One region of the Pseudomonas viridiflava genome, then DNA from elsewhere that is predicted to be linked to it. Evidence: predicted binding sites of a transcription regulator. Region 1 holds the regulator's gene; the other holds the start of a gene.
What was found. The regulator FliA, encoded in region 1, starts transcription of late flagellar genes. The targets are predictions, from matches to a motif close to CTAAAGTTTNNNNNNNNNNNGCCGNTAA.
Positions count from the first base shown of each region.

Region 2: a site for FliA is predicted at 4,394-4,421, ahead of CFBP1590_RS28685 (methyl-accepting chemotaxis protein). Genes of this name have one in related genera too.

Region 1 covers NZ_LT855380.1:1,905,572-1,911,855, reverse strand. Annotated here, with positions in the region: gene CFBP1590_RS09050 (chemotaxis protein CheA) at 1-381, opposite strand, end outside; gene CFBP1590_RS09045 (protein phosphatase CheZ) at 415-1,200, opposite strand; gene CFBP1590_RS09040 (chemotaxis response regulator CheY) at 1,220-1,594, opposite strand; gene fliA (RNA polymerase sigma factor FliA) at 1,850-2,590, opposite strand; gene fleN (flagellar synthesis regulator FleN) at 2,587-3,420, opposite strand; gene flhF (flagellar biosynthesis GTPase FlhF) at 3,536-4,864, opposite strand; gene flhA (flagellar biosynthesis protein FlhA) at 4,876-6,284, opposite strand, start outside.
Region 2 covers NZ_LT855380.1:152,625-158,908, reverse strand. Annotated here, with positions in the region: gene CFBP1590_RS00765 (YifB family Mg chelatase-like AAA ATPase) at 1-1,098, shown strand, start outside; gene CFBP1590_RS00760 (hypothetical protein) at 1,219-1,482, shown strand; gene CFBP1590_RS00755 (ATPase) at 1,469-2,209, shown strand; gene CFBP1590_RS28685 (methyl-accepting chemotaxis protein) at 2,316-4,292, opposite strand; gene CFBP1590_RS00745 (LysR substrate-binding domain-containing protein) at 4,474-5,394, opposite strand; gene CFBP1590_RS00740 (NorM family multidrug efflux MATE transporter) at 5,551-6,284, shown strand, end outside.

The DNA of each region.
Region 1 (6,284 bases):
AGCCAGACGCGACAGCGCCGCCAGCAGTTCCGGCGTCGCAGGCGTCAGGTCAGTACGTTCGCGCACCTGGCCGAACATGCTGTTGACGGTGTCCAGTGCTTCCAGGACCACGTCCATGAGCTCGGAATCAACGCGCCGCTCACCCTTGCGAAGGATGTCGAACACGTTTTCGGCGATATGGCAGCACTCCACCAGCTCATGGAGCTGGAGGAAGCCGGCGCCCCCTTTTACAGTGTGAAAACCGCGAAAAATTGCATTGAGCAGATCAGCATCATCCGGTCGGCTTTCCAGCTCGACCAATTGCTCTGACAACTGCTCCAGAATTTCGCCGGCCTCTACCAGAAAATCCTGAAGGATTTCTTCATCGGCGCCGAAGCTCATGGGGGTGCTCCCTAAAATTAACCGTCAACAGACCTAGAAGCCGAGGCTCGATAGCAGATCGTCTACATCATCCTGTCCGGATACGACGTCTTCACGTTTATCGGCATGAATCTGCGGACCTTCACCCTTGGCGAGATGTTTTTTAGGATCTTTTTCTGCAAGGATGGATTCTTCGTCATGTTCGATGCCTGCGAAGCGATCGACATGGCTGGCCATGAGCACCAGCTTGAGCAAATTGCCTTCCACTTCAGTGACCAACTGCGTGACACGCTTGATCACCTGACCGGTGAGGTCCTGGTAATCCTGGGCGAGCAGAATGTCATTGAGGTGCGCGGAAACCTCGTGAGTTTCCTTCTCGGTACGCGTCAGAAAACCATCGACCCGCTTGGCGAGATCGCGAAATTCCTCGGCACCGATTTCGCGGCGCATGAAGCGCCCCCAGTCTTCACTCAACGCCTTCGCGTCGGCGCTCAGACCGTTCATGACCGGCGTGCTTTCCTCGACCAGATCCATGGTGCGGTTGGCCGCATTTTCGGTCAGCCGCACGACGTAACCCAGACGCTCGGTGGCATCCGTGATCTGCGATACCTCCTCGGCCTGAGGCATGTGCGGATCGATCTGGAAGTTGACGATTGCACTGTGCAGCTCACGAGTCAGCTTGCCCACTTCCTGATAAAGGCCGCGGTCGCGTGTCTGGTTGAGCTCATGGATCAGTTGCACAGCTTCGCCGAAACGACCTTTTTCAAGGCTGGTGACGAGTTCCTGCGCGTGTCTTTTCAGGGTCGACTCAAAGTCGGCCATCGAATCATTGTTATCCATAGCGCCCTCGCGGCATGCATCAGCTATTGACGCGTTCAAAGATCTTTTCGATCTTCTCTTTCAGCGCTTGAGCCGTGAATGGCTTGACCACGTAACCGTTCACCCCGGCCTGTGCAGCTTCGATGATCTGCTCACGCTTGGCTTCAGCGGTGACCATCAGCACGGGAAGGCTCTTGAGGCGCTCGTCCTGACGGACCTGGCGCAACAGATCGATACCGGACATGCCAGGCATGTTCCAGTCCGTCACCAGAAAGTCAAAGGCGCCGCTCTGCAGCATCGGCAGCGCGGTCAGACCGTCGTCCGCTTCCGATGTGTTGGTGAACCCCAGATCACGCAACAGGTTCTTGATGATCCGCCTCATCGTTGAGAAGTCATCAACGATGAGGATTTTCATGTTCTTGTCCAATTCGACCTCCAAGCAGTCTTTAACGCGTTCAGCACCTGAACACGCTGTTCACTCAATACTGGCACAGCACACCCCCGGCTGTACGAAACGACGACGGGCTTGGCAAAACGACAGGTACAGACCTGAACGAACAGCCCATCGAGGCACCGCCCGACAGGCTCCTGCCTTGTCTATCCTGTTACCACGTAACGCTCTGCACAGCCGGCTTGAAGCCAATGTGCGGACCAGGCCGCACCTTGACTGTCAACGCGCTCGCCACTCCCCCAAACGCCCTCGCAAACGAGCTGCGCACTGGCTGTGTAACTGACTGACCCGCGATTCGCTGACCCCCAGGACCTCTCCGATTTCCTTGAGGTTCAGCTCTTCGTCGTAGTACAGCGCCAAGACCAGACGCTCACGCTCCGGCAAATTGGCAATCGCATCGGCCAGGGCTGCCTGGAAGCGCTCGTCTTCCAGGTCCCGTGACGGTTCAAGCGAACCGCTGGCACCGTCCTCGTGCAGCCCTTCATGGTCGCCGTCCTGAAGCAGGTCGTCGAAACTGAAGAGGCGGCTGCCCAAGGTGTCATTCAAAATCCCGTAATAATCATCGAGACTCAACTGGAGTTCGGCAGCAACCTCGTGATCTTTAGCGTCACGTCCGGTTTTCGCTTCAATTGCGCGAATTGCGTCGCTCACCATGCGCGTATTGCGGTGGACCGAGCGAGGCGCCCAGTCACCCTTGCGCACTTCGTCGAGCATGGCGCCACGAATACGGATACCCGCATAGGTCTCGAAACTCGCACCCTTGGTGGAATCGTATTTGGTCGAGACTTCGAGCAGACCGATCATGCCGGCCTGAATCAGGTCCTCGACCTGCACACTGGCTGGCAGGCGAGCCAGCAGGTGATAGGCGATACGTTTGACCAGAGGCGCATAACGCTCGATCAGCTCGTACTGCGAATTCCGGGAAGCCTTGCTGTACATCTGATAGCCGCTCGCTGTCATTGGACAGGCCCCGCACTGGTCTGGTGAACGAGTCGTTCGACGAAGAATTCAAGGTGACCCCGTGGGTTGGCCGGCAACGGCCAGGTGTCGACCTTCTGGGCAATGGCCTTGAATGCCAGCGCGCATTTGGAGCGCGGGAAGGCTTCGTAGACGGCACGCTGTTTCTGAACGGCCTTGCGCACGCATTCGTCGTAGGGCACAGCCCCGACATACTGCAGCGCAACATCCAGAAAGCGGTCCGTGACCTTGGTCAGCTTGGCGAACAGATTGCGGCCTTCCTGAGGGCTCTGGGCCATGTTGGCCAGCACCCTGAAACGATTCATGCCGTAGTCGCGGTTGAGCAACTTGATCAGTGCGTAGGCATCGGTGATGGACGTCGGCTCGTCGCAGACCACCAGCAGGACTTCCTGCGCGGCGCGTACAAAGCTGACCACCGATTCACCAATGCCGGCTGCCGTGTCGATCACCAGCACATCGAGGTTGTCGCCAATCTCGCTGAACGCCTGGATCAGACCGGCATGCTGGGCAGGCGACAGATGAACCATGCTCTGGGTGCCGGAAGCGGCAGGCACGATGCGCACGCCGCCCGGCCCCTGGAGAAGCACGTCGCGCAACTCGCAACGGCCTTCTATGACATCGGCGAGCGTGCGTTTGGGTGTCAGCCCCAGCAGGACATCGACATTTGCCAGACCCAGATCGGCGTCAAGAAGCATGACGCGTCGACCGAGCTCAGCCAGGGCCAGTGAGAGGTTCACTGACACGTTAGTCTTACCGACGCCACCTTTGCCGCCAGTCACCGCAATAACCTGTACGGGATGCATGCTGCCCATGTTATTTCTTTACCTTGTCTTGCGTAGACCGAAGCCACATTGGGGGCTGCACGTTCGCGAACGAACAATGCCTGGCAGACCATCGATGCAGGGACATTCCAATAGTCTCCATCACTTAACCTACCCTTTTGCCAGGTGAGTGATAGAGGTCGGCAAACATATCAGCCATCGCTTCTTCGCTAGGCTCGTCCTGCATTTGCACGCTGACCGCGCGACTCACCAACTGGTGGCGACGCGGGATGTGCAAATCGTCAGGAATCCGTGGTCCGTCCGTGAGGTAGGCCACCGGCAATTCGTGACTGATTGCCAGGCTCAGAACTTCACCCAGGCTGGCGGTTTCATCCAGCTTGGTCAAAATGCATCCGGCCAGGCCACAACGCTTGTAACTGTGATAAGCCGCCGTCAGTACCTGCTTCTGGCTGGTTGTGGCCAGGACCAGGTAGTTACGCGACTTGATGCCACGACCCGCCAGGCTTTCCAGTTGCATGCGCAACGCAGGATCACTGGCTTGCAGCCCGGCGGTATCAATGAGGACCACACGCTTGCGCAGCAGAGGCTCAAGGGCCTGTGCCAGCGACTGACCGGGATCGACGTGAGTCACCGGCACGTTGAGGATGCGGCCCAGTGTCTTAAGCTGCTCCTGGGCACCGATGCGGAAACTGTCCATGCTGACCAGCGCAATGTTCTGCGCGCCGTATTTCAGTACATAACGGGCGGCCAGCTTGGCCAGCGTGGTGGTCTTGCCCATGCCGGCAGGACCGACCATGGCAATCACACCGCCCTCTTCCAGTGGCTCGACATCCGGCACGGCAATCATGCGCGCCAGATGGGCCAACAGCATGCGCCAGGCCTGACGAGGCTCGTCAATGTCCGGAATCATCGACAGCAGGTCACGCGACAGCGGGCCGGACAGGCCGACGCGTTGCAGGCGACGCCACAGGTTGGCCTGTTGCGGACGGCTGCCCTGCAACTGGGTCCAGGCCAGGGAACCGAGTTGGACTTCCAGAAGCTCGCGCAGACCGTTCAATTCGGAGCGCATCGATTCAAAGGCACGTTGACCGCCTGCAGGCTCGGCTGCAGGAGCCGGTGCGTAGGCAAACGGACGTGGCGGCTCTTCGAGTGTCGGCTCGATGTGGGTATCGGTCGCGCTGATCGACTTGCCGGAAAACAGCTGAAGATTGACCGAGGCATCGCTGTCGCTGCGGTTGTTCAGTTCAGCCTGGGCGGAGACGATGCGCGACTGAGTCTTGCGCAGCTCGTCTTCGAGTTCCATGTTGGGAACGCGTGGCGCCAGCGCAGACAGCTTGTAATCCAGAGCGGCGGTCAACTCGACGCCACCGGCGATGCGGCGGTTGCCAATGATGGCCGCCTCAGCGCCCAGCTCATCGCGAACCAGCTTCATGGCTTGACGCATATCGGCGGCGAAAAATCGCTTAACTTGCATGACTCACTACCTCAGCCGTTGGGCCCGACAGTCGCTACGATGGTTACTTGCTTGTTGTCAGGAATTTCCTGATACGCCAGAACATGCATACTCGGTACAGCCAATCGTCCAAATCGTGACAGCATGGCCCGGATCGGACCCGCTACCAGAAGGATTACCGGCAACCCTTGCATTTCCTGACGCTGGGCCGCCTCGATCAACGAACGCTGGAGCTTTTCAGCCATGCTCGGTTCAAGCAGAACGCCTTCTTCCTGACCCTGACCAGCCTTCTGCAAACTATTGAGCAATATCTGTTCCAACCTTGGTTCCAGAGTGATAACAGGCAGCTCCGGCTCAACGCCTACAATGCTTTGCACGATTGCGCGGCTCAGACCGACGCGGACCGCCGCCACCAGCGCGGCGGTATCTTGACTCTTCCCGGCGTTGTTGGCGATGGCTTCTGCGATGCTGCGGATGTCGCGTACCGGTACGTGCTCGGCCAGGAGCGCCTGCAGCACGTTGAGCAACGACGACAGCGAAAGGACACCCGGAACCAGTTCCTCAGCCAGCTTCGGCGAGCTTTTGGCCAGCAATTGCATTAGTTGCTGGACCTCTTCATGGCCGATCAGTTCATGCGAATGCTTGTACAGGATCTGGTTGAGGTGAGTGGCCACTACCGTGCTGGCGTCCACTACCGTGTAGCCGAGAGACTGAGCCTGACTGCGCTGGCTGATTTCGATCCACACCGCTTCCAGGCCGAATGCCGGATCTCTGGCGGTGATGCCGTTCAGCGTGCCGAACACCTGACCGGGGTTGATCGCCAGTTCGCGATCGGGATAGATCTCGGCCTCGGCCAGAATCACGCCCATCAGCGTCAGACGATAGGCGCTGGGCGCCAGATCGAGGTTGTCGCGGATGTGGACGGTCGGCATCAGGAAGCCAAGCTCCTGAGAGAGCTTCTTGCGCACGCCCTTGATACGCGCCAGCAACTGACCACCCTGATTGCGATCCACCAGCGGAATCAGGCGATAGCCCACTTCCAGACCGATGATGTCGATAGGCGTCACGTCGTCCCAGCCCAGTTCCTTGGAATCCTGAACGCGGGTCGGTGATGGCAACAGATCCTGTTGACGCTGAACTTCGGCCAGCGCCTCGAACTTCACCTGATTCTCTTTCTTCCACAGCAGGTAGGCACCACCGGCTGCCACAAGGCCAAGGCCGATGAAGGCGAAGTGCGGCATGCCCGGCACCAGCCCCATGACGATCATGATGCCGGCCGATACACCCAGCGCCTTGTAGGAAGAGAACATCTGACGATTGATCAGCTTGCCCATCTCTTCCGAACCGGAAGCACGGGTCACCATGATCGCGGCAGCGGTGGACAGCAGCAGTGATGGCAATTGCGCCACCAAACCGTCACCGATGGTCAACAAGGTGTATA
Region 2 (6,284 bases), 1.8 Mb from region 1:
GAGCGGACGTTGATCGTGCCTGCGGTGAATGCCGAAGAGGCGTGTCTGGCGTCGGGTTTGCGGGTCATTGCAGCCAATCATCTGCTGGAGCTGGTGGCGCACTTCAACGGGCGCACACCGATTGCGCCGTATCAGTCCAGCGGGTTGCTGCATCAATCCAAACCCTATCCGGACCTCAGCGAAGTGCAGGGGCAGACGGCTGCCAAACGTGCATTGGTGGTGGCTGCGGCTGGGGCGCATAACCTGCTGTTCAGCGGTCCGCCCGGCACAGGGAAGACGCTACTGGCCAGCCGATTGCCCGGTTTGTTGCCGCCGCTGGATGAGTACGAAGCGCTGGAAGTGGCGGCGATTCAATCGGTCGCCAGCCAGGTTCCGCTGACCAGTTGGCCGCAACGTCCTTTTCGACAACCGCATCACTCCGCGTCGGGGCCGGCGCTGGTGGGCGGTGGCAGTCGTCCACAGCCGGGCGAGATCACATTGGCTCACCACGGCGTTTTGTTTCTGGATGAGTTGCCGGAGTTCGACCGGCGCGTGCTGGAGGTTTTGCGCGAGCCACTGGAGTCCGGCCATATCGTGATTTCCCGGGCGCGGGATCGGGTGCGGTTTCCAGCGCGCTTTCAGTTGGTCGCGGCAATGAATCCATGCCCATGTGGCTATCTGGGTGAGCCGACAGGCCGCTGCCGCTGCTCTACAGAACAGGTGCAGCGCTACCGCAACAAACTGTCCGGCCCGCTGCTGGATCGCATTGATTTGCACCTGACGGTTGCGCGCGAAACCACCTCGCTCAATCCCGGCCCGCAGACTGGAGATACTACTGCCAGTGCAGCCGCCATCGTTGCACAGGCCCGTGATCGACAGAATCAGCGTCAGGGCTGCGCCAATGCATTCCTCGACCTTCCGGCCCTGCGCAAGCATTGCGCGCTGTCGAGTGTCGATGAGACATGGCTGGAAACCGCCTGCGAGCGTTTGACGCTGTCACTGCGCTCGGCGCATCGGCTGCTGAAAGTGGCTCGGACCCTGGCGGATCTGGAGCAGGTGGAGGCGATCAATCGCGGTCATCTGGCGGAGGCGTTGCAATATCGGCCTGCGAGCGGGTGATAGGGCATGAATCATACGCTCTCCGGATGAAAGCAATCGCAACACCTGCTGGGAGGACAGGTTTACGGCTAGACTACGCGCAAGAAGCCTGTTGCTTCGCAACGAAAGCTGGGGATCATCATGACTAAAGTCAAAACAAGCGAGCTCTCGGAAAAAGCTATCCAGAACCTTGAAGCCCATATCCCTGAAATGGCTGCTGGGGCGACCTATGCTGCCTATATTCGTGCACTGGCCGCCGGGCACAGCGTCCTAAGGGTCCAGGGCTCGAACGTGGTTGAGACGAAAGCGGACGGTGCGAGTCGAGTCGTTGCCAAGGCCAAGCCTCGGCGCAAGGTGACAGTCGGCCAGATAATCACGGTCAAGCGATTGGCTGCCGATGCCTAGATTGCGCATATTTGCTGGTCCGAATGGCTCAGGGAAAAGCACAATCAAGGATCAGATAGCTCCCAACCTCATTGCCACGTACGTCAATGCAGATGACATCGAGAAAAGCGTCAAGGCAACCGGGTTTCTCGACTTGACGACGTTTAACCTCTGCACCACGGCAGCCAAACTGCATGAATTCCTTGATACACATCCGCTGATCGAAAAAGCCGGGTTGCAGGAGCAGGTTAAAACTATCTCACTTGAAGGCCAGCGAATAGATTTCCGTGCGGTCAACATGAATTCCTATTACTCCTCTGTGATTTCGGATTTCATTCGCCACAAACTGCTGGATCGCATGGAAAGCTTTACGTTTGAAACCGTCATGTCATCCCCGGACAAGGTCAGCTTCATGAAGCTTGCACAGCAGAGAGGTTATCGAACCTATTTGTATTTCGTGGCCACAGAGTCGGTAGAAATAAATATCAACCGAGTAGCGAACCGGGTCGATGATGGCGGGCATCCGGTACCGGAAGATAAGATCCGTCAGCGCTACAAGCGTTCTCTGGAGCTTCTTCCCTCTGCGGTTTCAACGTCCAACCGGGCTTACATTTTCGATAATTCAGGCGAAAAATCTGTCTGCCTTGCTGAGATAACGGAAGGCACTGATTTGCAATACCGCGTCGAGGACATGCCCGACTGGTTCATGGAGCAGTATGTGGACAAGGTCATCGGCGCAAACGGCTGAAATCGCTCGTTCCCACAGATTTTCGAGCACTGTTTTTCAAACTTGAAAAGAACATGCCAGTGCAAAGCACTGGCATGTTTACATCAGAGTTGACGCAAGCTACCCCTCACCGAAACCGATCAACCTCTTTACGCAACTCACCCGCCAGCGAGTTCAGCTCTTCAGCCGTAATGGCCAGATTGGAGACCACTTCGCGTTGTTCACTGTTGGCCATGGCGATGCTTTGCAGGTTGCTGCTGAGCATGGTGGCGGTGCTGCTTTGCTCTTGAGTGGCTGTGGTGATCGCGGCGAACTGATGACCGGCGGAGCGGCTCTGTTCGTCGATCTGCGCCAGCGCCGAGGCGACTTTGGCGTTGAGCGACAGGCCTTCCTGCATCAGCACGTTGCCTTGTTGCATGGTGCTGATGGCGTTGCCGGTTTCCTGCTGGATGCTGGCGATCATGCCGGAGATTTCGTCAGTGGCCTTGCGGGTGCGCGAGGCCAGGCTGCGAACTTCGTCGGCAACCACGGCGAAACCGCGACCCTGTTCACCGGCGCGTGCAGCCTCGATGGCGGCGTTGAGGGCCAGCAGGTTGGTCTGGTCGGCAATCGAGGTGATCACGCCGACGATGCTGCCGATTTCCTGCGAACGCTGGCCCAGGGTGTCGATCACGGTCGCGGTGCTGCTCAGCGAAGTGGCGATCTGTTGCAGCGATGAGGACGCTTCATCCATCGAGGTACGACCGATACGGGTCTGTTGCGCGTTTTCCTGCGCCAGTCGCTCGGTGTTGCCCATGTTGTCGGCAATGTTCATCGATGTTGCGCTGAACTCTTCAACCGCGCCCGCCATGCTGGTGATCTCGCCGGACTGCTGCTCCATGCCTTCGTAAGCGCCGCCGGACATACCGGACAGTGCGTGGGCACGGGTGCTGACTTCCTGCGCGGCGATGCGGATATGCGACACCATCGAGGAAAGCGCTTCGCTCATCTTGTTGAAGCTGCCCGACAACTGACCGATTTCGTCGTTGCTGGTGATGTTCATGCGCACGCTCAAATTACCGGCGCCCAGCTCATCGGCCTGACGGACCAGTTCGGAAAGCGGACGCAGTTTGCTGCGCAGCAGCCAGATGGCGCTGATGACGGCAATGAGCATGGCCAGCAAGCTACCGATAGCCAGTTGCGTGCCGACGTTCCAGGTCACGGTGCTGATTTCATCGCCCGGCATGCTGGCTATGACAGTCCATGGCCCGCCCGCGAACGGCTGGCCAACACTGTAGATGTCCTCTTTGCCGTCATTCCAGAACTCCGCCTTGCCCGGCTTGCTGGCCAGATCGGCAACGGCTTTGGCGGCGTTTTCGGGCGACTGGATGCCAGCAGGTGGAACGAGCCAGGCGCCTTTTTCATCCAGAAGGGCCAGCGAACCGGTGCTGCCGATACGGAAATTTTTCAGGTCGTCGAACTGGGTTTTCTGAGCGTCGGTGTAATCGAAGCCAACAAACAGCGCGGCGATGATCTTGCCGCTGCTGTCACGAACCGGGCTGTACTGGGTCATGTAGTAACGGTCAAACAGCACGGCTTTACCCACATAGCCCTGGCCAGCCATCAGACGCTCGTAGGCAGGAGCCTTGCGATCCAGCAGCGTGCCGATGGCGCGCGTGCCGTCCTGCTTGCTCAGCGAGGTGCTGATACGAATGAAGTCATCGCCGCTGCGCACGAAGATTGTTGCCACACCGGCCGTCAGCCGACGGAACTCGTCCACTTCGGTGAAGTCATTATTCAGCGCCGTGTCGCGCAGGAACAGGCCGGGCGTTTGAGTGCCTGCCACGGTGACCGGTTTGTCGGCCTGCAGGGTCAGGCCAACAGCAAAGCGCTTTTCAAACAAGCCGCTTAGACGCTGGGTGCTGTCACGCAGGGTGCTGTGGAAGGTGTTGAGCTGATCGGCGAGCAGTCTTGCTTCACTGGACATGTGCTCTTCACGGATGACCAGATTGGAGGCATCCAGGGATCTCAACGCAAAAAGCGTGCTACCACTGATGACGACTGCCAGGATCACTGCCAGGGCGATACCGAGTTGCGTGGCAATCCGGGTGCGGGGCTTGGACATAAAGGCTCCAGACCGAATGATTATCGCCGAATCCTTGGCTCATCGTTCAGCAAACGTTAGTTAGGTGTTGTACCGTTTTGAACAAACGGTTCTTAGGCAATGCTTCGGCCAACAAGATCGATACTTGAGTATCTTGCGCGGGCATTAGTAAAGATGGCATTTTCGCACTATGCGAGGCGCATTAGTGCAAAATTTCAACTAAGGGCAATTCCATCGCCTGAACTTCGGCCTGCAGAAAGTCGCTCAACCGCCGCAACCGCTCTACGCCGGGCCTCGTACGAGGCCAGACCAGATAGTAATTTTCGCCACTCGCCACCGCCGTGCGCCACGGCAGACTCAATCGGGCCTGCGCGACGTCTTCCGCGACCATCAACAGATCGCCCATCGACACCCCGTAGCCGCGTGCTGCTGCAATCATCCCCAACTCAAGCGTGTCGAATACCTGACCGCCCTTGAGCGACACCTTGTCTGCCAATCCCATTCGGTTAAGCCAGGTGCGCCAGTCACGCCGATCCGGCGTCGGGTGCAGTAACTCTGCATTGGCCAGCCGCTCGACGTTCCACGGCGGGTCCTGCAACAGGGTCGGCGCGCCGACCGGGATCAGCCATTCCGGAAACAGCAGCGTGGCTTCCCAGTCGGCCGGGAAGTGCCCGTGACTGAGCAGGATCGCGCAGTCGAACGGCTCCTGCGCAAAGTCCACGGCATCGATGTCCATCCAGGCGCTGGTCAACTGCACCTCATTGCCAGCCTGCAGATGACGAAAGCGACTGAGCCGCGCCAGCAGCCAACGCATGGTCAGGGTCGACGGCGCCTTCATGCGCAGAATGCCCTCTTCCGTCTGCAGGGTACTGCATGCCCGTTCCAGCGCCAGAAAGCCGTCCCGCACGCCCGGCAACAGCGCCCGCGCCGACTCGGTCAGCTGCAGGTTGCGCCCGTTGCGCTGAAACAATCGGCAGGCAAAGTGCTCTTCCAGCGTGCGGATGTGCCGGCTTACGGCACTCTGGGTAATGGACAATTCTTCCGCAGCACGGGTGAACGAGGTGTGCCGGGCCGCAGCTTCGAATGCACGCAGCGCATAAAGAGGAGGGAGACGACGAGACATGCAGGCTTTCCTTATCGACCAGGCAGCCACTGTACTGTAAATACGCTCACATGAGTTTTAGTCATGCTGAGCATCGGTTTTATCGCTTTGTGCTTTTGACCCTGAATGCCGACAATAAGCGGCTCATCAGTCCTTCCGCCGTAGAGCATCGTTACCATGCAACAGCCCGCCCTCAAAGAACTCTGGATCATCCTGCGTCTGGCCGGGCCGCTGATCGCCTCGCAGATGGCGCACATGCTGATGGTGTTCACCGACACGGTGATGATGGGCAAGATCGGCCCTGAAGCCTTGGCTGGCGGTGGTCTCGGCGCGGCCACTTATAACTTCATCTCGTTTTTCTGCGTGGGCGTGATGGCGGCTGTCGGCACGCTGGTTTCCATTCGCCACGGCGCAGGCGATACCGAAGGCGCGGCCCGATTGACGCAGGCCGGGCTCTGGCTGGCCTCGGGCATGGCGTTGGTAGCGGCGCTGATTCTGTGGAATCTGGAACCCATCCTGCTGCAATTCGGCCAGGCTGAAGCCAACGTGCACATGGCCGCTCAATTCTTGATCACCCTGCCGCTGGCCCTGCCCGGACTGCTCAGCTTCATGGCCCTGCGCGGCTTCACCAGCGCGCTCGGCCGCGCCCGGCCGGTGATGACCATCAGCCTGATCGGGGCCGTCGCCAATTACCTGCTCAACTACGTGCTGATCCATCAATGGTTCGGCCTGCCCAATCTGGGCCTGATGGGCATCGGACTGGTCACGGCCATCGTGACCAACTGCATGGCGCTTGCGCTGGCATTGCACATCGGTCGGCACCCGGCCTACGCGGCGTATCCGATTCGCAAAGGGCTGTCGAAGCTCTCACGCAGCCATCTGGCCGAGTTGTGGCGCCTGGGCCTGCCGAT